Linked DNA regions of Tardiphaga sp. vice304. The protein of the gene in region 2 binds, or shares a complex with, the protein of the main gene of each other region. Links are inferred from orthologs where the notes say so. Each region holds a gene or a part of one and is shown on either strand. Other genes may lie near its edges.

Region 1 (16,604 bases), 4.8 Mb from region 2 along the record:
GGGAGGCGCCGATGAATTGCCCGTCGCGCGCAAACGCGGCAATCGGCGCGTCGATGCCCTCGACCAGATTTTGCAACCGCTGCAGGAGCGGCATGAAGCGGCCCGTCGGCTCCACCGCCACCACCAGCAGGCCGGCGCCGCCATCGGTGAAGTCCAGCCGTGCGCAGGCGCAGGTCATCAGGCTGCCGAGCGCTGCGCCAAATCCGCGCAGCCGCTCCAGCCGTACCGCGCCGTTTTCCGGCAGCCGCTCGCCGAGTTGCGCGATCTGGCGGCGATGCGGATCGGCGGGGCCGAAGCTTCTGGTGAACAGGGCTGCGGCGTGTTCGGCATCGAACAGCCTTGCGCCGACCGGATTGGCCCACAGGATTCGCGTGCCGTCGAGCGACCACAGCCAGGCCGGCTGGTTGCTTGTCGCGTGCAAGGCCAGCCTGGCATCGCTGACGCCTCGCAACTGGATTTCCGCGCTGTTCATCGGCACTTCATGGCTTACGAATGGAGACCCGCGGGGCGAGTCGGCGGCTTCATCGTTTCAGCATTAACACTTAATTCAGTATCGCGCGCGGTGACGCGCAGGTCCACGGCAGCGCCGTTTTTGCATCGTCGAATGTGGAACAACGTTAATTTGCAAGAGCTGCCGAACGGCTGGCCGGCCATTGTGTGGGGAGTTGCAAAACCAATGCAATGGTTCACGATGGAGCGCGGGACAGCACGCCGCCTCAACATCGACGTCTGGCTCGCAAGAAGGCAGAGATCACGGGAAACAGCCCAAACGGAGCAGCGGATGGCTCCGTCAACGTACAGAGGAGTGGGACATGAGCGGCGACAAGTTCGAAATTCCCAAGGAAATGCGGACCATGGCCGAGGCCAGTTTCAACCAGGCGCGTGCATCATTCGAGAAGTTCATGGCCGGAGCACACGATACGGCCGCCACCATCGAGGACCGCGGCGCCACCGTACGTGAAGGCGCCAAGGACATCAGCAGCAAGGCCATTACCTTCGCCGAGAAGAACGTCGCCGCGTCGCTGGACTACGCCCAGCAATTGCTGCACGCCAAGGACCTCGGCGAGGTGATGCGATTGCACAGCGAATATGTGCAGGGGCAGATGAAATCTCTCGCCGAGCAGGCCAGTGAGATGGGCCAGATCGTCAGCCGGGCCGCGATGGATGCCGCCAAGCCGAAGACCTGACCAAATTTGGCAACGGTGACCAAACTGCTCGATCTTTCGGCAGAAAACCTATCAAGAACCTATCAAGAGTTGTGAATTCTCAGATGGTCGGCCGAGACGTGAATCTTGGCCGACCAGTTATGCTATATTGCCATGCAATATTTCGTTGCAATGCACAAATCCGATATGATATTCTGTTTACGATGCTTAACGCCGGTTTTGACGGCGTTTCGTTCCGGCTGTCCTGGGGACATTGGCGTCTTTAGCGGCAGTTGACCGGTCTCGTTTTCATTTATTGCAGCGAAGGATGCACGTCATGGCCGACTCCATCGATCCGTTCTCATCTTCCGTCATTCCGTTTCAAGTGCCCGAGCAGGTTCGCGAATTGGCCGAGAAGGGCGTTTCGCAGGTCCGCGAAGGTTACGCCAAGTTCAAGGACGCCGCTGAAACCCATAATGGTACCGTCCAGGCTGTGGTGACCACGGCCGCCCGCGGCGTGACCGATTTGTCGGCGAAAATGCTTGAAATCGTCAAGACCAACACCAATTCGGGGTTGGATTTCGCGCAGGATCTGATCGGCGTGAAGTCGCCGTCGGCGGCGCTGGAACTCTGGATGTCGTTTAACCGCAAGCAGGTCGAAGCCTTTACTGGCCAGACCAGGGAACTCGCCGAACTGACCCAGAAGATTGTCTCGGAAACTGCCGAGCCGATCAAAACCGGCGCCTCCAAGCTGTTCCAGCCCGCAGCCTGATCGGTTTGAACGCACCGAATGCGGAAAGCCCGGGCGTCAGCCCGGGCTTTTTGCTGGCATCGACCCGATCCGCCGACGCTCCGCCGGATTCGAGGCAAGATTCATCGATTTCAGCCGCTTGGCGGCCTTGCCAAAGCGCTGCGTTGCACCTAGTTTCCCGCCTGTTCGCGACCCCTGTTTCGGGGCCGTCAGGATGCAGTTGTAGCTCAGTTGGTTAGAGCGCCTGTTTGTGGAGCAGGAGGTCGCTGGTTCGAGACCAGCCAACTGTACCATGCGCTCGCCCGCACGCGTGGCCGAGGCTGCCTTGATAAACGCTCACAATCTCCCCACGCATGGTTGCCCCCACGCATGTCCGCCCCGGGCAAGCATGTGCTGCCGTCAGGTCAGTTGTCCACTGATGCTGCCTCCGTCACGTGGGAACCAGCATGTCAAAGCTTCGTTGCCTTTTTAAATCGGCAGGAGGCCAGCATGAACAACGTGACCATCAGCGACAGTGGCATTGCAGTGATGTGCGATATCGCGCGGGCGTCAGGCCTTGATCTTAATGATGACAAGCAACAGGTGCTTGATCAACTGATTGCCGATGGACTGGTCGAACAGTCGAGCGCTGCGAAAACGACCGAAGCCACCAAATTTGCCGTGACGCCGAAAGGCCAGCAGCTACTCGACGAACGCGGTGTCGGCGTCAACGAGTCCTGAAACGCGAATTGTTGAGTTGGACCCGCACCTCGTTGGCGGCAAGGAGAGTTCGTGAGCATCGAAGTCAACGCCGATCATAAGGCCGAGATCGATCGGCATTTTACGTGGCTTGAGCAGCGGTTGCCGGCCGGACCTGCAAGATATGTCAATTGGCTACGGCGGCCGTCGTCGAAACTGGTACGGATTCCGCTTTCGCTGCTGCTCATGGTCGGTGGTGTCTTCAGCATTTTGCCGGTACTCGGCCTGTGGATGCTTCCGCTGGGCATGCTCCTGATCGCGCAAGACGTGCCCGTTCTGGAAAAACCCGTCGCACGATCGTTGGGATGGGCTGAGCGCAAATGGACGGAACGTCAGCGCAAGAAGCAGCTCGAAAAAGAACGCGTCAGGAACATCGACCGCGTGACGAAATAACAATGCGCTGAATATGTCGCAACGCGTACCACGATCCGCTGTTTGGACAGTGCTGCGGTGCAGCTTGTGACTCAAAAACCCGCTTACTCATAAATCGCTCTCATACCCTTGAACGGCTTGCAAATTCTGCTTTGACGAATCAGTGGCTTGATTCATTTTCGTGTTCTGGGGTCAATCTGGAGGCGGATCATATGAACGTAATTGTTTTTGCGTCGCGTAAAGGTGGCTCAGGCAAGAGCACACTGGCGGCGCATCTTGCTGCTCAAATTCAAAAGTCGTCCAAGAAATGTCTGTTGATCGATGCCGATCCGCAGGCGTCGCTGACGCTGTGGCACAAGCTGCGCGGCACCAATGAACCGATGATCAAGACGGCGACCCGTTCGGTTGCCGAGCTGATCAATGCAGCAAAGAAGGAGGGCGTGGAGTGGGTGTTCATCGATACGCCGCCGACCAACGCGGCCGTGGTCGATGACGCGATCAAGCATGCGACAATGGTCATCATCCCGGCTCGTCCTGGCGTGTTCGACGTCGATGCGGTGCAGGACACGATCCAGAGCTGCCGCACCTCGCGCAAGCCCTATGCGGTCGTGATCAACGGGGCCCCGGCGCGTCGCGATGAGGTCGAGAGCCGCATCGTCACCGTCGCACGCGAGGCGCTGAGCAAGTTCAAGGCCCCGGTGTGGTCGGGCCAGATCACCAACCGCGCGGATCTGCTGCTGGCTTTGGCCGAAGGCGAAGGCGCCCGCGAATATGCCGCCGATGGCCGCGCCGCCGGCGAGATCGCCAAGCTCTGGGCCGCCATCGAACGCTCGATCAAGGCTATCCGCGGCACCATGTCGGCCACCGGCACGATGCACAAGCAGGCCGCGTAACATCCACCAAGCCGCTGACAAAGACGCGCGTACACCGGTACGCGCGTCTTTGTCATGTGCGCTTCAGCGATGTCATGTGCGCTTCAGCGATGTCATGTGCGCTTCAGCGGTCGGCGCGGCTGACCACGTCCATCAGTTCAGCAATCTTGCGCCGCTGGTCGGCCTTGTTGCCGGATGAGATCGCGTGCTCGACGCAGTGCGCGACATGGTCACGCAGGATCTCCTCCTCTACCCGCCGCAATGCCGCGCGCGCCGCCGCAATCTGTGTCACGACGTCGATGCAATAGCGGTCGGTTTCGACCATGCCGGCGATGCCCCGCACCTGGCCTTCGATTCGTTTGAGGCGTTTCAAACATGATGTCTTGATCTCGCTGCTCATGGGCCTAATATACCCCCTCAGGGTATCCGCTTCAAGCGACGAGGGTCCAATGGCAGAGATTGTTCACAAGCATGGCGCGTGCTGTTGCGCGCCGAACGAGACGCCAGCCGCCGTCGATATGCGCGAGACCGATCCGGTGTGCGGCATGAAGGTCGAACGCGCCACGGCCAAGCATCGCTTCAGCTACAAGGATGTGGAGTACCTGTTCTGCGGCGGCCGCTGCCGCGAGCGCTTTGCCGCCGATCCGGAATCCTTTTTGAAACCGAAACAGCCGGCGCCTGCGGCGCCCGCCGGCACGATCTACATCTGTCCGATGGATCCGGAGGTCCGGCAGGTCGGCCCGGGTACCTGTCCGATCTGCGGGATGGCGCTGGAGCCCGAACAGGTCTCCCTCGAGGATGCGCCGGATCCCGAACTGGTCGATATGAGCCGGCGTTTCAAGATCGCGCTGGCGCTCACGCTGCCGGTGTTCGTGCTGGAGATGGGCGCGCATCTCGGCCTGATGACCCTGGTCGCGCCGGCCACTTCGAACTGGATTTCCTTCGTGCTGGCGACGCCGGTGGTGCTGTGGGCCGGCGCCCCGTTCTTCGTGCGCGGCTGGCGCTCCGTGGTCACGCGCCACCTCAACATGTTCACGCTGATCGCGATGGGCACCGGCGTAGCCTGGATCTACAGCGTGATTGCTACGCTGGCGCCGCAGCTTTTCCCGCCGGCGTTCCGCGATCATCATGGCGCGGTCGCGGTGTATTTCGAAGCGGCTGCGGTCATCATCGTGCTGGTGCTGCTCGGCCAGGTGCTGGAATTGCGCGCCCGCAACCAGACCTCGGGCGCGATCCGGGCGTTGCTCGGCCTTGCGCCGAAGACCGCGCGACGGATCGGCGCCGATGGCGACGAAGACATATCGCTCGACCTCATCGCGGTCGGCGACCTCTTGCGCGTCCGCCCCGGCGAGAAAATCCCGGTCGACGGCCTCGTTACCGAAGGCCGTTCCGCGGTCGATGAATCGATGGTGACCGGCGAGTCGATGCCGGTGACCAAGGCCGAAGGCGCGCGCGTCATCGGCGGCACGGTGAACCAGAGCGGGGGGCTCGTATTGCGCGCCGACAAGGTCGGCCGCGATACCATGCTGTCACGTATCGTCGAGATGGTCGCCAAGGCGCAGCGCTCGCGCGCACCTATCCAGCGCCTTGCCGACAAGGTCGCTGGCTGGTTTGTGCCGTTGGTGATCGCGGCTGCGGTGCTGGCGTTTGCGGCCTGGGCGATGTTCGGGCCGGAGCCGCGCCTGACCTATGCGCTGGTTGCCGCCGTCACGGTGCTGATCATTGCCTGCCCATGCGCGCTCGGGCTGGCGACGCCGATGTCGATCATGGTCGGCATCGGCCGCGGCGCTCAGGCCGGCATTCTGGTGCGCGATGCCCAGGCGCTTGAGCGGCTGGAAACCATCGATACCGTGGTGATCGACAAGACCGGCACGCTTACCGAGGGCCGGCCGAAAGTCGTTGCCATCACCGCCGCCGAAGGCGTTGCGGAAGACGAGGTGTTGCGATGGGCCGCTTCCATCGAACGGGCCAGCGAACATCCGCTGGCGCAGGCGATCGTCCAGGCCGCGCATGAACGCGGCATGGCGCCAGGCGAGGTCCGTGATTTTGCCGCGCCTTCCGGCAAGGGCGTATCGGGCCGCATCGACGGCAAACAGGTGGCGCTCGGCAATGCGATGCTGATGGCGGAGCTGAACGTGGATACGTCGGACCTGAACGGCATCGCCGAAGCCGCGCGCGCCAACGGCGCCACCGCGATCTATATCGCCGTCGATGGCCGCGCAGCGGGCGTGATCGCGATTGCCGATCCGGTCAAGCCGTCGGCCCAGGCCGCCCTGCAAGAGCTGCGCAAGGATGGTCTGCGGATCGTGATGCTTACCGGCGACAACCGCACCACCGCGCTGGCGGTGGCGAAGACGCTGGGGATAGACGAGGTCGAGGCCGGCGTGTTGCCGGACCGCAAGAGCGAGGTGGTGGAGCGACTGCGCGCTTCGGGCCGCCGCGTCGCGATGGTCGGCGACGGCGTCAACGACGCACCGGCGCTGGCGGCCGCCGATGTCGGCATCGCGATGGGCACCGGCACCGACGTCGCGATCGAGAGCGCGGGCATCACTTTGCTCACCGGCGACCTGATGGGTCTAGTCCGTGCGCGGAAATTGTCGAAAGCCACGATGAGCAACATCCGGCAGAATCTCACCTTCGCCTTCGTCTACAACGCCGCCGGCGTGCCGATCGCGGCCGGTGTGCTGTATCCGGTGTTCGGGCTGCTGCTGTCGCCGATGGTCGGCGCCGCGGCGATGGCGCTGTCGTCGGTCAGCGTGATCGGCAACGCGCTGCGGCTGGCGAAGGTCAAATTGTAGCCCGGATGGCGCGAAGCGAAATCCGCGATCGGCTGAACGATCGCACTGTTCCCGGATTGCGCTACGCTCCATCCGGGCTACGACCACTACGCCAAAAAAAAAGCCGGGCTCACACGAGCCCGGCCGAGATATTGGCCTCGAGAGGCCGACACAATCACCTTCCAAGAGGGATGACCAAGGCTCCGCACCACTGGAGGAGGGGGATAAACGCGGCGCGACGCCTCAGCTTGCACCAAATATGATCCCCGTTCTGCGCGCCCGGCAACGCCCCGCTCGGCATGTCAGTCATGCAGCAGGCGGTTACCGCGGTGGAATATCAGCCCGGCCAGCGTTGCGCCTTGCTGACGATGAAATCGCGGAACACCTGGACGCGGGCGACCGATTTCAATTCCTCGGGATAGACGAAATAGGTGTCGAGCTGGATCGAATCGGATTCGCCGAACAGTTGCACCAGCCGGTTGTTCTCCTCGACCAGATAGTCCGGCAACGCGGCGATGCCGAGCCCCTGCTGGCAGGCGCGCACCAGGCCCAGGATGTTGTTGACCTTGAAGTAGGATTCGCGCGGGCCGGAGCCGTTGCGACCGGCCTCGACCAGCCAGTTGCGGTTCTGCAGATGCGGGGCCACGCCGCCGTCGCTCAGCGTGATGATGCGGTGGCCGTCGAGTTCGTCCAGCGTCCGCGGCGTGCCGAAATGCTTGACGTATTCCGGCGCGCAATAGGCGTGAAAACCCATCGCGAACAGCTTGCGCTGGATCAGGTCTGGCTGGGTCGGCTTGCGGGTGCGGATGGCCACGTCGGCCTCGCGCATCGACAGATCGAGCTCCTCGTCGGTGACGATCAGCGAGATGCGGATTTCCGGATACAGCGCGGTGAATTCGCCGAGCCGGGGGATCAGCCAGTTGATGCCGACGCCGGGGGTGGTGGTGACCTTGAGGTCGCCGCTCGGCCGCTCGCGGCTGTCGGTCAGTTTGGCGCGCGCCGCCTGCAGCTGCATGAACACGTCATGCGCGGTGCGGAACAAAAGGTCGCCCTGTTCGGTGAGGATCAGGCCGCGGGCATGTCGGTGAAACAGCGAGACAGACAATTCCTGTTCGAGCGCGCTGACCTGGCGCGACACCGCGGATTGCGACAGGCCGAGTTGCTCGCCGGCATGCGTGAAGCTTCCCGCCTCCGCTGCCGCGTGAAACACCTTCAGCTTGTCCCAGTCCATGTCGTTAAATCCATCACGAGAGCGTCCCATGTCTACTCCGCCGCTGCGCGGTCGTGGGCGTGGGCCGCCAGATAACGTTCGGCTTCGAGCGCTGCCATGCAGCCCATGCCGGCGGCGGTGACCGCCTGGCGCCAGGTTTCATCCGCCACGTCGCCGGCGGCGAACACGCCGGGCACCGACGTTGCGGTGGAGTTCGGTGCTACCTCGATATAGCCGGACGGCCGCAGCTTGATCTGATCCTTGACCAGCTCGGTTGCGGGCGCATGCCCGATGGCGATGAACACGCCGTCGGCCGGCACGTCCTGCGTTGTGCCGGTCTTGACGTTCTTCAGCCGGACATGGGTGACCTTGGCCGGGCCTTCGGTGCCGCAGATCTCATCGATCGCCGAGTCCCAGATGACCTCGATCTTGGGATGCTTGAACAGCCGTTCCTGCAGGATGCGTTCGGCGCGGAAATGGTCGCGGCGGTGCACGACCGTCACCTTGGACGCGAAATTGGTCAGGAACAGCGCTTCCTCGACCGCCGTGTTGCCGCCGCCGACCACCACGACCTGCTTGCCGCGATAGAAGAAGCCGTCACAGGTGGCGCAGGCGGAGACGCCGCCGCCGGCAAATTTCTCTTCCGAAGGCAGGCCGAGCCAGCGCGCCTGCGCGCCGGTGGCGAGAATCACGGTTTCGGCGAGATAGACATCGCCCGAATCGCAAGCGATACGGAACGGGCGCTGCCTTGTGTCGAGCTCAGTGACGAGATCGGTGACAAGCTTCGTCCCGACATGCGCCGCCTGCTTTTCCATCTGCTCCATCAGCCACGGGCCCTGGATCACGTCGGCAAAGCCCGGATAATTCTCCACGTCCGTGGTGATGGTGAGCTGGCCGCCGGGTTGCATGCCCTGGATCAGGACGGGCTCCAGCATCGCACGGGCGGCATAGATCGCCGCCGTGTAGCCGGCGGGGCCGGAACCGATGATGACGACTTTCGCGTGGATGGGGGCGGCCATGGTCTATCCCTTTCTGAAGGGAGGGCTGGGGACGACGTGCTTGCGCCAGGGCGGCAGCGTCGAAAGTGTCAGATCGAAGTCCGTCAAACTCTAGGATATCTGTGGAGCTATGCAAGAATTGCAATCCGCATCGGCATTTTTTCCCCAGATCGCGCTTAATTTTTGCGTCGCACGCGCAATAAAATTGCGTCAGCTAACGCTCCTGCGTTAAGAGAGTCGGCCACTGCTCATAAGGATCTGCCGCGCGTGCCGAAAAGCCTAGACGAGATCGACCTCGAGATCCTCACCGAGATCCAGGCCGACGGCCGCATCACCAATGTCGAACTGGCCAAGCGGGTCGGCATCTCGCCGCCGCCCTGCCTGCGCCGGGTGCGGACGCTGGAAGAGGCCGGTTACATCCAGGGTTACCGCGGCCTGCTCGATCCACGGCTGCTCGGCTTCGACGTCACGGTGTTTGCGTCGGTGCATCTGTCGAGCCAGGCCGATGCCGATCTCAAGGCATTCGAGGATTTTGTCCGCCAGGAGCCTTTGGTGCGGGAATGCTGGATGCTATCGGGCGAGATCGACTTCATTTTGAAGTGCGTGGCGCCGGACATGGCCACCTTCCAGGAATTCGTCGGCCAGCTCACCGCCGCGCCGCATGTACGTAACGTCCGCACCTCGCTGGTGCTGCACAATTCCAAATACGCCGCAGCCGTGCCGTTGGAGTTGAAAGTCGCGGACTGACTCTTTCCCTTATCCAAGCAGCGAAGCTATGCAGAGGAGAGAGTAGCGCGTTGGTCAGCCAAGCGAACCACCGGGACGGGTTGGGTCAACACGTGCAGTCGCGCTTGCCGCACCACCCACACCCGGCCGGCCACCCTTGTAACTTGCCGAATGCCGTTTCTGCTAAGCTTGGCGGAGCGGTGGCAGGCGAAAGACCGCATCACCTGAGGGACACCAAGCCCGTTGGGGAGCGTGGGTCTTCGCCTGCCGTTCCATCGAACCCGAACAGTCGCTTGGGCCGCTTTGCGAGCCCGCTTGCGCAAGGATGGGATCAGATGGACGCGATTTACGTTGGCATCGATGTTTCGAAGGACCGGCTGGACGTAGCGGTACGCCCAACGGGCCAGAGTTTTGCGGTCGCCCGAGATGGCGCGGGGATCGACGAACTGATCGGACGACTGAAGGCGATCTCGCCACGGCTGGTAGCCATCGAGGCGACCGGCGGCTTCGAGACGGTTGTCGCAGCGGGCCTCGGCGGAGCAAGCCTGCCGGTGGTGATCGTCAATCCGGCGCAGGTGCGCTTCTTTGCCAACGCGGTTGGCAAGCGCGCCAAGACCGATCCGATCGATGCCATGGTGATCGCGCATTTTGCCGAGGCGACCAAACCGCAGCTGCGTCAGCTGCCCGACGAGATGACGCGCCTGCTTGCCGATCTGGTCGCGCGCCGGCGCCAGATCGTCGAGATGATCGCGGCGGAAAGCCAGCGTGCCCGTCGCGTCAGTAATCCGCGGTTGAAGAAGAGCATCGCCCGGCTGCGCAAGGCGCTGGAGAAAGAGCTGGCTGAACTGGACGACGATATCCGCGATCACGTCCAGGGCACGCCGGCCTGGGCCGAGAAGGAAGATCTGCTGGCCTCGGTCCCGGGCATCGGGCCGACGATTGCCCGCAGCCTAATCGCCGAATTGCCGGAACTGGGCACGCTTGATCGCCGTCAGATCGCCGCGCTTGCGGGTCTGGCGCCATGGACCCGGCAATCCGGCCAATGGCGCGGCAAGAGCTTCATCGGCGGCGGCAGAGCCAGCGTGCGCGGCGTGCTGTTCATGGGCGCCATGGTCGCCGCTCGCTTCAATCCGACGCTCAAACTGTTTCGAGACAAACTCGTTGCCGCCGGCAAGCCCAAGCTGGTGGCGATCATTGCGGTCGCCCGCAAGCTACTCACCATCCTCAACGCCATCCTCCGGGACAAAACGCCATGGCAGCCCAAAAACGCTTGACCCGAAAGACAGTCGCTCCCCACGCGAAGCGCGGGGGAGGGAAAACCAGGCATGCAATTGTAGTTATTACGCCTTGTTGCGCAGCATCGCGTCCGCGCTGATCGGACCACCGCCCGCCGTCGCCAGATACAAACAGGCGAAGCAGAACAGGATCGCGGCGGTGCCGCCGTTCAACAGCGGCAGGAACACCGGATCGGCGCCCTTGAACATGTGGCCGATGAAATAGGCAAAGGCCATTTCGCCGGCCAGAATGAAGGCGACGATGCGGGTGAACAGGCCGATCAGCAGCAGCGCACCAAGAATCAGTTCGAGCGTTCCGGCGGCACCGATCAGCGAGAACAATTCAACCTTGGCGAAATACGGCACGGCCGGGAATTTGAAGATCTTGGCGATGCCATACTGCAGTAGCAGCAGGCCGGTGATGAAGCGAAACAGGCTGAGCGCCGTCGGCTGGTATCTCGAAAGAGTCTGGTCCATGTCATTTGTCCCCCATGTGATGACAAATCGCTCTTAGCATTATTGCAGCGCGAGATGCCCTTCACTCTCATGTGAGGAACACGTTATCGCCGCAATTATTCCTGCCGGCCGGAGCCCAGTTCAACCGTGCGCGCAGCAAAAAGCCGCGCACCAAGCGCGGCCTTTGCATTTCGGTCAGCGTGCGATCTTAGCGCCACTCGACCTTGGTGATCTCGTAAGCCTTGGCGCCGCCGGGGGCGACGACTTCGACGGTGGCGCCCTTGGCCTTGCCGATCAGCGCGCGCGCCATCGGCGAGGTGATCGAGATGCGGCCCTTCTTGGCATCGGCTTCCGGCTCGCCGACGATCTGCCAGACGGCCTTCTTCTCGGTGTCCTCGTCGACCAAAGTCACGGTGGCGCCGAACATGATGGTGTCGCCGGACAGCTTCGAGATGTCGATGATTTCGGCGCGCCCGATCTTGTCCTCGAGCTCGTTGATGCGGCCTTCGTTGTGCGACTGCTCTTCCTTGGCGGCGTGGTATTCGGCGTTTTCCGAAAGGTCACCATGCGATCGCGCCTCGGCAATCTGTTCGATGATCCGCGGACGGTTCACCGACTGACGCTCCTTCAACTCGACTTCCAGCGCGGCATAGCCGCCTGCGGTCATCGGGACCTTTTCAACCATCGCTTTTCGTCCTTTAACGTCATGCCGGCGCCATCGCGGCGCGCACGAAACCATTCAATCTGCGAGATGTCGGCGACTGCGCTTGCAGCCAAGGACTGCAAACAGGCCCGGCAAGTGCCGAAACAGAACAATATCACGACCGGTGAGTTCCGGTCGTGTCAGGTTTATTGCCGATCGCGGCCCCGGCGTGCCGCCCGGCCTTAATCAGGTTTCGGAAAAGTAACTCTGCAAGGTGCGGACCTCAAGGTCTCCGCCCAGATAGGCGCGGATGCCTTGGGCTGCCGCCACAGCGCCAGAAAGAGTGGTGTAATACGGAACTTTATGCAAGAGGGCAGCGCGCCGCAGCGACCGGCTGTCGGCCAAAGCCTGCGGCCCGTCGGTGGTGTTGAAGACCAGCTGGATCTCGCCATTGGTAATGGCGTCGACGATATGCGGCCGGCCTTCCAGCACCTTGTTGATCTTGACGGCGGGTACGCCATTGTCGGCCAGGAAGCGCTGCGTGCCCGAGGTGGCGAGCACCTTGAAGCCATTGTCCGACAGCAGCTTCACGGTCGGTAGGATCCGCGTCTTGTCGCTTTCGCGTACCGAGACGAACACGGTGCCCTTACGCGGCACGCGGGTGCCACCGCCGAGCTGGCTCTTCGCAAATGCCACCGCGAAGGTCTGGTCGATACCCATCACCTCGCCGGTGGAGCGCATCTCCGGGCCGAGCACGGTATCGACGCCGGGGAAGCGGGCAAACGGGAAGACCGATTCCTTGACGCCAACATGGCCGAGCGTGCGCTTCTTCAGATTGAACGAAGCGAGCTTCTCGCCGGCCATGATGCGGGCGGCAATCTTGGCGACCGGGATGCCCATCACCTTGGCGACGAACGGCACGGTGCGCGACGCGCGCGGATTGACTTCGAGCACGTAGATGTCGCCGTCCTTGATGGCGAACTGCACGTTCATCAGGCCGACGACGTCGAGACCGAGCGCCATGTCGCGGGTCTGCTGCTCGAGCCGTTCGATCATTTCAGGATCGAGCGAATGCGGCGGCAGCGAACAGGCGGAGTCGCCGGAGTGGATGCCGGCTTCCTCGATGTGCTCCATGATGCCGACGACGAACGTGTCCTTGCCATCGCACAGGCAGTCGACGTCGATCTCGATGGCGTCCGACAGATAGCGGTCGAACAACAGCGGGTTCTTGCCGAGCACGGTGTTGATCTGGCCGGTCTTGTCGTTCGGGTAGCGCGACTTGACGTCGGCGGGCACCAGCTCGGGCAGGGTGCCGAGCAGGTAATCGCCGAGCTGGCTCTCCTCGCGGATGATCTGCATGGCGCGGCCGCCGAGCACGTAAGACGGACGCACCACCAGCGGCAGGCCGAGGTCAGCGGCAACCAGGCGTGCCTGCTCGACCGAATAGGCGATGCCGTTCTTCGGCTGCTTCAGCTTCAACTTGTCGAGGATGCGCTTGAAGCGGTCGCGGTCTTCGGCCAGATCGATGGCGTCGGGCGAGGTGCCGAGGATCGGCACGCCGGCGTCTTCCAGTGCATGCGCCAGCTTCAGCGGGGTCTGGCCGCCGAACTGCACGATGACGCCGTGCAAGGTGCCGTTCTGCTTTTCGGTATCGATGATCTCGAGGACATCCTCGGCCGTCAGCGGCTCGAAGTACAATCGGTCCGCCGTGTCGTAGTCGGTCGACACGGTTTCCGGGTTGCAGTTGATCATGATCGTCTCATAGCCGGCGTCATGCAGCGCGAAGCAGGCGTGACAGCAGCAATAATCGAACTCGATGCCCTGGCCGATCCGGTTCGGACCGCCGCCGAGGATGATCACCTTCTTCTTGTCGGTCGGCGCGCTTTCGTCGGAGAAGCCGCCGGCGAACGAGGATTCGTAGGTCGAATACATATAGGGCGTCGGCGAGGCGAATTCGGCCGCGCAGGTGTCGATGCGCTTGAACACCGGGCGGACGTCGAGTGAACGCCGCAGCGTCTTCACTTCTTCCTCGGTCTTGTTCGCCAGCACCGAGAGCCGGGCGTCGGAGAAGCCCATCGCCTTCAGCGTCCGCATGCCGAACGCATGGCCGGGCAGGCCGTTTTCCTTGACCTTGGCTTCCATCTCGACGATGCCGCGCATCTCCGAGAGAAACCACGGATCGATCTTGCAGGAGGTGAAGATCTCGTCGTCGCTCCAGCCGAGCCGCATCGCCTGCGCTACCTGCAGCAGGCGGTCCGGCGTCGGCGTGCCCAAGGCGGCGCGGACGGCGTTCTTGTCGTCACCGCGGCCGAGATCCTCGATCTCGATCTCGTCGAGGCCGGTGAGGCCGGTCTCCAGGCCGCGCAGCGCCTTCTGCAGGCTTTCCTGGAAGGTACGGCCGATCGCCATGACCTCGCCGACCGATTTCATCGAGGTGGTCAGCGTGCGGCTGGCGCCGGGGAATTTCTCGAAGTTGAAGCGCGGAATCTTGACGACGACGTAGTCGATGGTCGGCTCGAACGACGCCGGCGTGGCGCCGCCGGTGATGTCGTTGGCGATCTCGTCGAGCGTGTAGCCGACGGCGAGTTGCGCCGCGACCTTGGCGATCGGGAAGCCGGTGGCCTTGGAGGCCAGCGCCGAGGAGCGCGACACCCGCGGATTCATCTCGATCACCACCATGCGGCCGTCGGCCGGATTGACGCCAAACTGCACGTTGGAGCCGCCGGTCTCGACGCCGATCTCGCGCAGCACCGCCAATGAGGCGTCGCGCATGATCTGGTATTCTTTGTCGGTCAGGGTCAGGGCAGGCGCAACGGTTATGGAATCGCCGGTGTGCACGCCCATCGGATCGATGTTCTCGATCGAGCAGACGATGATGCAATTGTCGTTCTTGTCGCGCACCACCTCCATCTCGAACTCTTTCCAGCCGAGCACGGATTCCTCGATCAGCACTTCGGAGGTCGGCGAGGCGTCGATGCCGCGCTCGACGATCTCGATAAATTCGGCCTTGGTGTAGGCGATGCCGCCGCCGGTGCCGCCCATCGTGAAGGACGGGCGGATCAGGGCCGGGAAGTCGATCACGTCGAGCGCGCGCAGCGCGTCCGGCAGGTTCTTAACCTGCACCGAGCGCGGCGTTTCCAGGCCGATCTTGGTCATCGCCTCGCGAAAGCGCTGGCGGTCCTCGGCCTTGTCGATGGCATCCGCGGTGGCGCCGATCATCTCGACGTCGAATTTCTCCAGCGTGCCCTGCTTGCGGAGGCTAAGGGCGCAGTTCAGCGCGGTCTGGCCGCCCATGGTCGGCAGCAGCGCGAAGCCCTTGGAGCGGTCGCCGCGCTCCTTTTCGATGATCTTGGCGACGATTTCCGGGGTAATCGGCTCGATATAGGTCGCGTCCGCCAGATCCGGGTCGGTCATGATGGTGGCCGGATTCGAATTGACGAGGACGATCCGGTAGCCCTCTTCCTTCAGCGTCTTGACCGCCTGGGTGCCCGAATAGTCGAATTCGCACGCCTGGCCGATCACGATGGGACCGGCGCCGATGATCAGGATGGTGGATATGTCAGTGCGTTTGGGCATTGCATCTCGCGATTGGTCGAAACTGGGCACAAAAAAAGGGCGCGCGTCGCGCGTCCCTTGAGCCGGGCGCGGGTCGATCCTCGCGCGCGGCTGTCTTTAGACCAGTATAGCCGTGCAAGGAAGGCTTTTAAAGCCGCCTTCGACCGGGAATGCACCGCTTTAGGGCTCCGCCTGAGCCGGCTCGCCGAGCCGAAGCTGCGGAGCAGCGAAGGATGGAGGCCCAGCCTGGATTTGAACCAGGATAAGGAGCCTTGCAGGGCTCCCGCGTAACCTTCCGCCACCGGGCCACGCTTATTGATACCGCTTATTGGGTGCGCCAGCCAGCGTTACCCGTCGTTAGACTTAATCCGGCGGCTCGGGCCCGCTTACGAAGCGGGGTGCGCCACGAAGGTCATCCGCCAGCGGTTGTGGCCGATATTGTTCGGCGCCCGTACGGCCGAAAAACCGGCGGCGGCGAGCTTGGCCAGCATGTCGGCTTCGCTGTAATGCTGCAGACCGATTCGGGTTCGCAACTGCCGGTAATCCGACAGGGCGGTGCGAACCAGCCCCCAGACGGCATCCGTCAGAAATCCGTGCTTCCAGGCCAGTTGCAACAAGGCGGCGATATCGCGACCCATGCCGGCATCCGGCTGCAGGATGTCGCCGACCACCAGCCTTCCGCCGGGCTTGAGCAGCCGTTTGATGACGGCAAAGCCGTCGTCGAGCTCGGCGGGGGTCATGTATTGCGCGACCGAATTCATGACGGCGAGGTCGACCGACTGCTCTTCCAACTGCCGCAATTCGTCGAGCGAGTGCACCCGGATCTTCGGCATGTCAGCGAATCGGGCGATCAGCCGGCTGCGCACGCCGGGTGCCGGCTCGGCCAGGATCAGCCGGCCGCACGCCGCCGCCACCTTGGCGGCCGATAGGGCCTCGCCGCAGGCAAAATCCAGCACCACGGCATCGGGTGTGGTGACATACCCCACGATCTCGCGTGCAATGATGTCGAAATGCACGTCGCGGTGCAGCCGGCTCGCGTAGATCGTATGGGCGGAGTCGTAATAATCGATCCAGTCGTCCATCGCTT
Region 2 (12,184 bases):
CGCAGCAGCGCTCGGCGATCTCGAAGAGCGGGTGCCGCGCCCGCTGGTGGTGATCACCGGCATGATGGCCAACAAGGATGCGGCGGGCTTTCTCGGCAATTTCGCCGGGCTCACCCGGCATATCATCGCGGTGCCGATTCCCGAGCGCAGCGGCGCCATGACTCCGCAGGCGCTGGCCGATGCCGCGCGCAGCCTCGGCATGCGGGTCGAGATCGCAGCCGATGTGGCGTCGGCGCTGCACGCGCTGACCAGGCTTGCCTATGAGGTACCGCCGCGTATCCTGATTGCCGGCTCGCTGTATCTGGCCGGCCACGTGCTCGCCGACAACGGCACGCCGCCCACGTAAACTCAGGAGTACCGATGCGCTTTGCTGCGATCGCCGACGTGCACGGCAACTATCTCGCATTGGAAGCCGTGCTGGCGGATATCAAGGCGCAGGGCATCACCGACATCGTCAATCTCGGCGACATGGCGAGCGGCCCGCTCGACGCAAAACGCACCATCGACATCATGATGGCGATGGACGCGCCCTGCGTGCGCGGCAACCATGATCGCTATCTAACCGACTATGCGCTCGACGACATGTATCCGTCGGATCGCTTCTCACATGGCCAGCTCGAAGAAAAGCATCTCGACTGGCTGCGCGCGCTGCCGTTCAGCGTCGTGTATCGCGACGCCGTCTATCTGTGTCACGCCACGCCGGCCGACGACAACACCTACTGGCTGGAAGCGGTGACGCCGGACGGCGTGGTACACATGGCGGCGATCGAGGCGATCGAGGCAAAGGCCCACGGCATCGCGCAGTCGCTGATCCTGTGCGCGCATTCGCATATCCCGCGCACGGTGAAACTTCGCGACGGAAGGATGATCGTCAATCCCGGCAGCGTCGGCGGCCCCGGCTATCGCGACATAGCACCGTATCCGCATGCGGTGGAGACCGGCACGCCGGACGCGGCTTACGCGATCCTCGAGCAGCGCGGCGACGCCTGGCAGGTGACGTATCGTCAGGTGCCGTATGTCAACCAGGCGATGGCCGATCTCGCTTGCGCCAACGGCCGCGACGACTGGGCCAGCGCGCTGGCGACGGGTTGGATCAGATAGGGGCGGCGGCGCGCTGTTCACCTCTCCCGTAGGGAGAGGTCGGATGTGCGAGCGCAGCGAGTACATCCGGGTGAGGGGTTCCGGACTATCTGTGGAGCATAGCCCCGTCACCCGCCCGGCTTCGCCGGTCGACCTCTCCCCCGCGCGAAGCGAAGCTTCGCTAGAGGGGAGAGGTGAACAAACAAAACGGCCGGTGACATGGTCACCGGCCGTTAAAATCACGATCCAACCGAACGCATCAGGTTGCGGCGGTGATCCACTGTTGCAGCTTCTGCTTCGGCGCGGCGCCGACCTGGCGCGAGGCCATCTCGCCGTCCTTGAAGATCATCAGCGTCGGGATCGACATCACGCCATACTTCGAGGCGGTCTTCGGGTTCTCGTCGACATTCAGCTTCAGGATGGTGACCTTGTCGCCCAAAGCGGTGGAAATCTCGTCCAGCGCCGGCGCGATCATGCGGCAGGGGCCGCACCATTCGGCCCAGAAATCGACGACCACCGGGCCGGTCGCCTTGAGCACTTCCGCTTCGAAATCGGCGTCTGAAACCTTGCCAACGGCCATGATGGTCCTCGTGATGTCTGGAGAAAGCGCCGAAAGAATCGCGCTGGGACGATGCCATCCAACCTATGAACGCACCCCGGCCGGGTCAAGGCGCGCTCACTGCGAGATGATGCCGGCCAGCGCTGCGTCCAGCGCAGGTGCGGAAAGTTCCATGATTTCAGGGGTTTCGGTCCAGAGCAGCGCGGCGCGGACGGGCTTTGCCTTGTATAATTTCGCCAGCACCGCGCGATATAGCCCGAGCTGCCGGACATAGGCGTCCGGCGCCTCGTCCGCCCGCCGCGGCGGGGCGTGGTTGGTCTTGTAGTCGACGATCCAGACCTCTTTGGGCGTCACCACCAGCCGGTCGATCTGGCCGGACACGGTGACCGGCTCGCCGTGGCGCGTCAGCCGGCCGACGATCGAGACCTCGGCGCGGCTGCCGGGCGCAAAGAGGTCGGCAAAGCGGGGATCGCCGATCAGCCCCAGCACCCGCGCGGCCAGCGCGTCGCGGTCGGCATCGCTCCAGGTGCCGGCGTTGCGGGCCAGATAGCGCGCCGCCGCCTCCAGCCGGCGTTCGGCTACGAGATCGGGCAGCGATTGCAGCAGCCGGTGCACCAGCGTGCCGCGCTGCCGCGCACGGGCGCGGTCGGCGTCCGATTCGCCGGGGCGCATGCCATGGTCGTCGTCGGCGGGATCGGATGGCCGCAGAAAGTTTTGCCGGCGCGGTGACGCGGGCACCGACAGCCGTAGCCAAGGCGGCAACGCGACCGGCGCGACCGCTTCGGGCGTTGAGGCCACAGCCGCTTCCGGCACGCCGTCCTCAAGCCTCGTATAGCGCTTCACCACGCCGTCCGGCGGCGGCACGTTCTGCATCTGCAGGCCGGAATTCTCCAGCCCCTTGAGGATCAGGTCGTACCAACTGAGCGGCCGGACCTCGTTGCGATTGCCGGGCATGCAGCCGCCGACGATCAGCCGGTCGGCGGCGCGGGTCATCGCGACATAGAGCAGGCGGCGATATTCATCCTCGGTCTCGCCGACCATTTTGGCGCGCGCCTCGGCGACAACGGGCGGATCGTCGCCCTTGCGACCGGCCCATACCACCACGCCCGGCCCCTGCGGCGCCGCGTTGCCCTGTGGCAAATGGATCAGATTGAGCCGCTGGGTGTCGGAGGGCGACGATGTCGTATCGACCAGGAACACGACCGGCGCTTCCAGTCCCTTGGCGCCGTGCACGGTCATCACGCGGACTTCGTCGCGCGTGATCTCCATGTCGCGCTTCACCTCGGTATCGGCGGCGCGCAGCCAGGCGATGAAGCCCTGCAAGGACGCCGGCGCCTTCTGCTCAAAGCCCAGCGCCAGTTCGAGGAATTCGTCGAGCGCGTCATTGGCCTCATGGCCGAGCCGGCGCAGCATGTGCGCGCGGCCGCCATCGCCGCCAAGCAGCCAGGCGTAGAAGGCGAACGGCGTCTCGGCAAAGACGCGGCGCTCGCATTCCTGCAGCCGCGTCAGCGCGCCGGTGAGTTTCGCATCGCCCTCGGCCTGTTTATCCAGCGCGGCGCGAAGCGTGCTCTGGCGCTGGTAAGCCAGCTTGAACAGATCGTCATCGTCGAGCCCGAACAGCGGGCTCTTCAGCGCTACCGCGAGCGCCAGATCGTCCTGCGGCAGCAGCAGCGCGTCGGCGAGATGCATCAGGTCGATGATCGCGATGTGCTCGGTGAGCTTCAGCCGGTCCGCGCCGGCGACCGGAATGCCGGCGTGTTTCAGCGCCTGGATGATGGCGTTGAACGCCTTGCCGCGGCGCCGCACCAGCACCAGCACGTCGCCATAGCGCAACGCGCGACGCCGGCCCTTCGGGCCGGTCGGCGTACCGTCGGCGATCAGTGTTTTGATCTCGGCCTGTACGCGTCGCGCGAGCTGAACTTCGGGGCTGGTCTCGGCGACGTTGTCGAACGGCGCCTGCCAGCCCTCGATCGCGTCGCGCTTTTCCGGCTCCTGCAATTCCCACAGGTCGATCAGGCTCGGGCCGGCATCGTCCAAGGATTGGTGCACTGGATAGGCGCCGACATTGTGGATGCTGCGATAGATCGTTTCGTCGCGAAAGACGTGGTCGACCGATTGCAGGATCGCCGCCCCGGAGCGGAACGAATAGGTGAAGGCGACGGGATCGAAAGTGTGGCCGGCGCCCTTGAAGCGGCTCTCCAGCGCGCGGCGGCGCTCGTCGAATTCGCGGGGGGCGGCGCCCTGGAACGAGAAGATCGACTGCTTCTCGTCGCCGACCGCGAAGATGGTGCGCTTGGTGCCGTCGCGCGCGCCTTCGCCGGAGGTGAATTCCGAGATCAGATGGGTGACGATGTCCCACTGCCGCGGGCTGGTGTCCTGCGCCTCGTCGATCAGCACATGGTCGACGCCGCGGTCGAGCTTGTAATGCACCCAGGCGGACGAGACGTTGTCGAGCATGGACAGCGTCTTGTCGATCAGGTCGTCGTAATCGAGCAGGCCGCGCTCCTGTTTTTCGCGCGCGTAGCTGGCGGCGACGCCACCGGCGATCACCAGCAGCGCTCGCGTACGGTCGCGCATCAGCACGGCGCGGCGGCGCGCCAGCAGCGCGCTCAAGCGCTCGCATTCGCTCTTCAAGGAATATGTGAGGCCGGGATGGGCTTCGACGATCTTCTTGGTCGCCAGCGCCTTGCGCGGCTCCATCGTGCCGGTGAAGAACACCTGCAGGTACTTGTCGACCTGCGTGCTGCCGTTGAGGTCCAGCGCCTCGCGCAGCCGGTCGGCCTGGTCATTGTCGGTCTTGGTACCGGTGGCGAAAACCTCCGCCGCTTCCTTCCAGCGCCGCTGCGGCAGATGCGGGCCGTCGACCATTTCGAGCTCGATCGCCGCGGACGTGTCATTCGGCGTGACGCCGAGCGCGGCGGAGAGCTGCGCCATCGCGGCCTCCGTGCTGCCGGCGCGTCCCGTCCAGGCCAAAAACTGGTCGCGGTTCAAGGACGCCTCGCGCACCACGTCGCGGAAGGTGACGTCGGCGGCGGACGTCATGGCCAGCGCGAGAGCGCGGCCCTCCGCACTGTCGGGATCGGCGGCGGCCTTCAGCAGTACCGCCAGCGAGCCCCTTTCCATCATTTCGTTCTGGTCGCGGTCGTCGAGCACGCTGAACCGTGCCGGCACATTGGCCTCAAACGGAAACTGCTGCAGCAGCCGCGTGCACAGCGCATGGATGGTCTGCACCTTCAGTCCGCCCGGCGTCTCCAGCGCGCAGGCAAACAATTCGCGCGCCCGCATCCGCAATTTTTCATTCGGGTTCGGGATGCCGGCGTTGCGGATCGCGGTGTCGAGTTCGTCGTCTTTCAGCGTCACCCAGTGGCCGAGCGTGGTGAACACGCGCTCGGCCATGTTGGCGGCTGCGGCCTTGGTGAAGGTGACGCAGAGTATCTTTTCCGGCGGCACGTTGGCGAGCAGCAGCCGGATCACGCGGTTGACCAGCACATAGGTCTTGCCGGAGCCGGCATTCGCCGAAACGAACACCGAAGCGGTGGGATCGGACGCGCGGGTCTGCTTCAGTCGCGCTTCGTCGGGAATGAGGCGTGGGCCGCTCATGATTCCGCTCCCGCATCGCCGGCGGCCGACCATTCCTTGATCCGCGCCAGATCGTCATAGCTGCCGTAGCGGTTCGACCACATCGAGAGACTTAGCGAATTGTATGGCGTGGTCTCGTCCTCGAATTTCAGGATCAGCGTTTCCAGCTTCTGCCGCGCCTCGATTGCGGCGTCGTCGGGAAATTGCGCCTCGTCCTTGCGCTCGATCTTCAACTCAAGAATCTTCTCTTCGCCGGGCGGATTGTTGCCGCTGAGCCGCACGTAAGTGAGTTCGCTCACCGAGGATCCGGCCGGAATGGTATCGAAGCCGCCCTCGCGCAGGATCGCGGCTTCCAGCGTCAGCTGCGGCGACAGGCCCATGCGGACCTGCTTGCCGGTCGGCGGCTGGCCGGTCTTGTAGTCGAGGATCGCAAAGGTGCGGTCGGCGCGACGCTCGATGCGGTCGGCGCGCGCCGAGAGTTCGAAGATCCGGCCGCTGTCGAGCGGGATCTGGATCTTGCCTTGCTGCTCGGCGATGATGCCGGAGACGTCGCCGCGCCGCTCGATTTCCCAGTTGGCGAACCAGTCGGCAATGCGCAGGAAACGCGGCCACCAGAGCGCCTGCGCCTCCGGCCGCGTCATCAGCGGCAAAAAGTGCTTGCGGCCGATCTCGCGCAATTCGCGCGCGGGATGCTCGGGCAAAGCGGCACTGAATCTTTCCGTGAAATCGCCGAGCGCATTGTGGATCGCCGATCCCCTGTCGGCGGCCGACAGGGGCATGTCGACGGGGTCGAGCGGCGCCAGCCGCAAGATGTATTTCGCGTAGATCGTATAGGGATCGCGCAGCCAGTCCTCGATCGCTGTGACCGACAGCTTCAGCGGCCGTGCCGCGCGCGGCGGCCTTGGCGAAGGCTGCGCAATCGGCGTGACGGTCGCCGGGCGGTCGAGCTCATTGGCGTGGTCGATATATTTCTCACCGGCTTTCACCGCGGCGTCCCAGCGGTGCTGGCCGGCGACGGCTTCCAGCCGGTGCAGGAAGCGCGACGCCACCGCCGGCGCGCCGCCGACCTTGGCGGCATGGCTGAGGATCACGTCGTTTGCGCCGAGCAATTGCGCGAAGTCATGCGCGGACAGGCCGATGCGGCGCTCCGGCAGATCGAGCTTGAGTTCGTGACGCATCGGCCGGCTCAGCCACGGGTCGATCCGCGGCGCCGGCGGCCAGATGCCTTCGACGAGCCCGCCGATAATGATGCGGTCGTTCTGCGTCAGCCGCGCTTCGAGCGGGCCGTAGATCCGCAGTCTTGCGTGGGCGACTTCCGGCCGCCGCACGGTCTTGTCGCCGAACGCGGTGTGGAACACTTCGGCGTAGTCGTTGAGCGGCACCATCAGGCCGCTCTGCGTGATCTTGTCGTCGGCGCGATCGCCGAGCAGTTCGTCGAAGGCGCGGGTCAGGGCGATGCCCTGATGGCCGTCGAACGCGACGGCGAGTTCGGCGTCGATGCGCGACAGCGTCGCGATCACGGCCTGATGCCGAGCGGCAAGCTCGGCAAAGTCGTGCGGCTTGAAGCGGTCGAGGTTTTCCAGCGGCGCCAGCGCGGCCCGCAACTGCGCGATCAACTGCTGCGCGTCGTCGAGTCGCTGGTCATTGAGTCTGGCGCGCGGCTCGGACGGGTGCAGCGCGGAGGGACGACCGCCTTTCAACTCGGCGAGTTCATGACGATAGCGCGCAAAATCCTGCGCCAGGCCTGCGCTCTGCGCTTCCGGGCGGGTGCCGCGCAGCAGCGCCATTTCCAGCGTCTGGATCTCGTGGCGCCAGCCATCGGCGGCCCGGCCGAGCCGCAGCAGCGGATGCTTCAGCAGCGCCAGCAGGGTCGCGGGCTGCAGCCCTTCGGCGGCGGCTTCCGCGGCGAGGCGCGCGAAAATGCCATGCGGCGTATCCATCAGGGCGTCGCCGCCGGAATCGTCGAACTCCAGATTCCAGCGCCCGAGTGCGGCCATCACGCGGCGCGCCAGCGCGCGATCGGGCGTCACCAGCGCGGCGGAAAGGTCGAGTTCGCGCGCCTCGCGCATCGCCACCGCGATCGCCAGTGCTTCCATTTCGGGGTTGGCGGCGGCGATCACCGCGAGCCTCGTCATGCCGCTGTCGATCGCCTGCGCGACGGCCGGTTCGGCGAGCCGCTTGTGCCATTGTGCGGTCGCATTGGATGGCCGCATCAGTTCGGAGGCCAGCAACTCTCGGCCGGATGCAGCGCCGAGAATTTCGACGTCGCTCCGCTTGATACCGAAGCGGACGAGCAGGCCGTGCATCGCGAATTGCGGATGATTCGACGAGGGCGGCGCGTCGTCGGAGCCGCCGATCAACTGCCACGCGGCATCATCTAGATCGGTGTCCAGCCCCGGTAGCACCACGGCGCCGTTCGGCAGGTCGGCGATGGCGCGCAGAAACTTGGCGGTCGCCGGCATCGAGCCGGTCGAGCCGGCGGCGATCACCGGCCCCTGATGATGCGCCGTCAACCGCGCGGCTTCCGCTTCGATCAGGATGTCGCGCCGCGCTGCGGGCTCGATCTTGCCGTCGGCCTTCAGGATGTCCGGCCAGACTTCGCGGGCGATGTTGAGGAACTGCAGCGTCAGCTGCCAGTAGCGGTCGAGCGCGTCGGGCACGAGGCCGTCGAGCGCCGCCCAGTCGACCTTGCGCGTCACCATGTCGTCCATCAGCCGCGCGAGATCATCGGCGAGCTTCAGCGTCGAGGCCGGGCCGCCGACCACCAGCGGCGCCTGTGCGGGATTGTCGGGCGTGATGCGCTTCGCCCAGGCCGCGATTAGCTGCGCCAGCAGCAGGCGGCGCGGCAGGCCGTCGAGCGCGGGCAGCGCGTCGAGTTCGGCGAACCGGGTCTGCGGCGCTTCCTGCGCGAATTCGATCTCGTCTTCGTCGATGTCGTTGAAGGTGACGATGCGCGGCAGCACCACGGCGTCGGTGTCGAGCACGTCGAGAAAGATCTCGCGCGCCATGCGCCCGGCGCGGCGCGTGGGTAGATACAGCGTGGCACCAGCCAGCAGTTCCGGCTGCGCGCGCGGGGCAAAGCCATCGACCAGCCGGCCATCGACCAGCGCGGTGATCAGCGTGCGCAGGAACGGGCTTGAGGCGGGAATGGTGAATACGCGCATGAAACCCCTGATTCGCGGTCAGGCTGTATCATGACACGGGTAGCAGGGTGACGGGAGTTCTTACCTCTCCCCGGTGGGGAGAGGTGTCAGCGCGTCGTCGATCGAGTCGAGTTCGGGTTAGCTCTTCACGCCACGCTGGCCAAAAACGCTTCTTCAGCGGCCTGTACCGCATCCGGCGTGCCGACGTGCATCCACAAACCGTCCATGCGCAGGCCGAACAGGCGTTCCTGCTCGTTGGCGCGGTCGAACAGTTTGGTCAGCGAGAATTCCCCGGCGGGCGCGTCCACGAACAGTGCCGGCGACAGGATCGCGACGCCGGCATAGACGAACGGCACCACCTGGGCTTCCTTGCGGCGGCGCAGCGCGCCGTTCGGCAGCATCGCGTAGTCGCCGGTGCCGCCATAGCCGATGCTGTCGGCGGTCGGCGCCATCAGCAGCAATGCGTCCATGGTTTCGGGATCGAACGCCTCGGCGAGGCGCGAAAGGTTCGGCCGCACGCCGTCGATCCACATCGTATCGGCGTTGAGGTGATAGAACGGCGCCTGGCCCAGCAGAGGCAGCGCCTTGACGACAGCCCCGCCGGTGCCGAGCACCTGGTCGCGCTCGTCGGAAATCGTCACCTTCGGCTGTGAGCGTGCCGCGACATGGTCGATGATCTGCTCGCCGAGATAGTGCACGTTGACGACCGCATTCGTCACGCCGGCGTCGGCCAGCTTGTCGAGCACATGGTCGAGCAGGGCTGATCCCGCGACCTTCACCAGCGGCTTGGGCATGTGATCGGTGAGCGGTCGCATCCGCAGGCCGAGGCCGGCGGCAAGGACCATCGCTTGGGTGGGGGTCACGGGCATAATGAAACGGTCTCGGCGGGATAATCGGGTTCAAACATCAGCGAATCTAGCACAGGGCGGGCACGATGGCCTAAACGATCCAGCCATAGGGTTCTGGCATGACAAAGGCGCGACGCGCTTGTTCCCTCCCGCCGCTTTCAGACGGCGTCCTGGTTCTCCGGCCGTCGCGCGGCCATCTTCTTTTTCTCGGAAGGTTTCAGGAAATTGACGCCGATCTGGTCGCCATTGACCCAGGCCAGTTCGCAACGCCGATAGGCCAAGCCAGTCGAGGACAGCAGCAGGAAAAATTCTTTCAGATGCAGGCCTTCGACCGAGCTTGCCACCGTCAGTTTGGCGCCGGTTTCGGAGATGTCTTCCATGATGCAGGCGCGGCGCCAGGTGCCGTCGATGCCCATTATATGCGCGGGAAAGCCGCGCTCGAACACCACCCGTTCGCCTTTGCGCCGTTCCACCGCCATTGCCGCTGACCATCCCGATACAAAGCCGCCCGCTTGGCAGGCTGGTACCGTCAAACTACGGCCGCCTTGGCTAACGAATGGTAAAAGGAAGGGCTCAGCCCTGCGGCGGCGGCACATGGGCCGCGTACCAGCCGCGAAACGGCGCCAGCGTCGGATGCGCCAGCGAGCGGTTGAGGTAGGTCCACAGCCGCGGCTGGTGCTTCAGATAATGCGGCTTTCCGTCGCGGCGGTTGAGCCGCGCGAAGGTGCCGAGCAGCCGCGTGTTGCGCTGCGCCGACATGATGGCATAGAGCTCGGCAAAGCCGGCGGGGTCGAAGCCGGGCTCGGCTGCCAGCCGCGCCTTGATGTAGCGCGTCAGCATAGCGAGCTCGAGCGGCTCCGGCACGTCGATGCGGGCATCCTGCAGCAGCGACACGAGATCATAGGCGGCGGGACCGAGCACGGTGTCCTGGAAGTCGATCACCCCGACCCGGCGAGTGCCGTCGCGGTCCTCCAGCCAGATCAGGTTCGGCGAATGGAAGTCGCGCAGCACCCAGGTCCGCGGCGCCGCGGCGGGCTTCGCCAGCAGTTCGCGCCACATCGCGAAGAATTCGTCGCGCAATGCCGGCGTCGGCACCGCGTCGCGATCCGGCAGATACCATTCCGGCATCAGCCCGACCTCGATCAGCAGCGCCTCGGTATCGAATACCGGGATCGCGTAGTCCTGATGCGGCAGCAGCGGCAGCGTCTCCGGCAGTGGCTGCATGTGCAGTGCCGCCAGCATGTCGGTAGCGGCCTGGTAGCGCTCCGGGATGGGCGCCGGCGGCGTGCCCTCGATGAAGGCCGCGGTGCCGAAATCCTCGGTAATCAGGAAGCCCGTATCGAGATCTGCATGGTGGATCGCAGGCGCGGAAATGCCGTGCGCGCGCAGGCCGTTGGCGATCGCGACGAAGGGGCGGACGTCCTCCGCCAGATGCACCGCCGCGCTGTAGGATTTTCCGGCATAGATCGCGGCGCCATCCGGCCGCTTCGGCGCGTTCATCAGGATGAAGACGCCGTCGTCGCGGATCAGCCGCGCATAAGAGCGCGTCGAGGCGTCGCCGGCCATCCGCACGCGGCGATCGTCGAGATGGCGGGCGCCATCGAGAAATTCGCGTAAGCCCTGCAACCGCGCCACCACGGCAGCACCGGTGCCATAGCCGGTGATCTCGGCGGCGCGGGCGGAGGATCCCAGCGCCGGACGGTGGCTGAGCGCGATGTCGATGCGGTCTTCCGGCATCAGGGCGCTCGCGCGCTCCGGCCATTCGATCAGCACGACGACACCATCGGGCAGCGGCGACAGGCCGATCTCCTCGAGCTCACTGGGATCGTTGATGCGATAGAGGTCGGCATGCACCAGCGGGAACGACGGCAGCTCGTAGCTCTGCGCCAGCGTGAAGGTCGGGCTCGGCACTTCCAGCTCGTCGTCGCCGGCGAGGTAGCGGATCATCGCGCGCGCTGCCGCGGTCTTGCCGGCGCCGAGATCGCCCGACAGCGTGATGACGTCGCCGGCGCCGATCAGCAGCGCGAGATCGGCCATCAGATGCGCGGTGGCGGTCTCGTCGGCCAGCGCGACCAAAAAGGAGACGGGGGCGTTCATTCGGCAGCGTTGCGATGCGCGGTCTGGTCGAGCGGGAAGTCGCAGGTCACCGTGGTCCCTTTGCCGACGACCGAGTCGACGCGAACCTTGCCGCCGTGCAGTTCGACGAAGGAGCGCACCAGCGACAGGCCGAGACCGGCGCCGCGATGCCGCGAGCCGTTGGCGTGGCTCTCGAACCAGTCGAACACCTTGTCCTTGACCTCGGGCGGGATGCCGGGGCCGCGGTCGGTCACCATGAAGCGAACATTATGTTCGGTGCGCTCCGCCGTCAGCGTGATCACCGAATCCTGCGGCGAGAAGCCGACCGCATTGGCCAGCAGATTGTATAGCACCTGTACGACGCGGCGTTCGTCGCCGGTGAAGTTGCCGATGGTCGAATCGGCATTGACCTGCAGCGCGATGCGGTCGCGCGCCAGCCGGTCCTGAATGCCTTCGGCGGCGTCCTCGATGGTCTTGCGGATGTCGATCGGGCCCAGATTCAGCGTCATCGCGCCGGCGTCGATGGTGGCGAGATCGAGAATGTTATTGATGATCGCCAGCAGCGCGCCGGTCGAGGTGGTGATGTATTCGAGGTATTCCGCCTGCTTCGGCATCAAGGGGCCGGTGATCGGATCGCTCAAGAGATGAGCGAAGCCGATGATCGTAGTGAGCGGCGAGCGCAGTTCGTAGGAGACGTGGTGGACGAAATCCACCTTCATCTGGTCTGCGGCTTCCAGCGCCTCGTTGCGTTCGCGCAGCGCGCGCTCGACATTCTCGGCGTCCGAGATGTCCTGGAACGTCAGCATGGTGGCGCCGTCGGGCAGTGGCATGGTCATGCAGTCGAGCACGCTGCCGTCCTTGCGCTCCAGCTTGAGCGGCACCGCGACGCGGTTCTCGAT

The links.
Region 1: the proteins of trxA (region 2) and trxB are in contact, whole or in part, in a crystal structure (PDB 1F6M), measured with the Escherichia coli proteins. The link is inferred for Tardiphaga sp. vice304 from one-to-one orthologs.

The regions. Positions count from the first base shown.
Region 1 is NZ_CP041402.1:4,970,663-4,987,266, reverse strand. Bases 6,902-9,893 are described here. They hold trxB (thioredoxin-disulfide reductase), read right to left. Parts: upstream 8,885-9,893; coding sequence 7,919-8,884; downstream 6,902-7,918. Other genes in these bases: FNL56_RS23775 (Lrp/AsnC family transcriptional regulator), read left to right, coding at 9,131-9,610; FNL56_RS23785 (LysR family transcriptional regulator), read right to left, coding at 6,993-7,916. Outside these bases: FNL56_RS23830 (PAS domain-containing protein), read right to left, coding at 1-472; FNL56_RS23825 (phasin), read left to right, coding at 813-1,187; FNL56_RS23820 (phasin), read left to right, coding at 1,483-1,917; FNL56_RS23810 (hypothetical protein), read left to right, coding at 2,386-2,616; FNL56_RS23805 (hypothetical protein), read left to right, coding at 2,668-3,027; FNL56_RS23800 (ParA family protein), read left to right, coding at 3,219-3,899; FNL56_RS23795 (metal-sensitive transcriptional regulator), read right to left, coding at 4,003-4,278; FNL56_RS23790 (heavy metal translocating P-type ATPase), read left to right, coding at 4,328-6,676; FNL56_RS23770 (IS110 family transposase), read left to right, coding at 9,925-10,863; FNL56_RS23765 (DoxX family protein), read right to left, coding at 10,930-11,340; transcription elongation factor GreA, read right to left, coding at 11,528-12,004; carB (carbamoyl-phosphate synthase large subunit), read right to left, coding at 12,209-15,538; FNL56_RS23745 (class I SAM-dependent methyltransferase), read right to left, coding at 15,904-16,599.
Region 2 is NZ_CP041402.1:205,636-217,819, reverse strand. Bases 1-2,668 are described here. They hold trxA (thioredoxin), read right to left. Parts: upstream 1,661-2,668; coding sequence 1,340-1,660; downstream 1-1,339. Other genes in these bases: addA (double-strand break repair helicase AddA), read right to left, coding at 1,757-2,668; FNL56_RS00910 (metallophosphoesterase family protein), read left to right, coding at 361-1,101; FNL56_RS00915 (bifunctional folylpolyglutamate synthase/dihydrofolate synthase), read left to right, coding at 1-346. Also shown: more of addA, read right to left, coding at 2,669-5,239; double-strand break repair protein AddB, read right to left, coding at 5,236-8,382; FNL56_RS00890 (nucleotidyltransferase family protein), read right to left, coding at 8,508-9,230; FNL56_RS00885 (PilZ domain-containing protein), read right to left, coding at 9,368-9,688; tRNA (adenosine(37)-N6)-threonylcarbamoyltransferase complex ATPase subunit type 1 TsaE, read right to left, coding at 9,783-11,306; FNL56_RS00875 (sensor histidine kinase), read right to left, coding at 11,303-12,184. UniProt on the Escherichia coli protein: Participates in various redox reactions through the reversible oxidation of its active center dithiol to a disulfide and catalyzes dithiol-disulfide exchange reactions.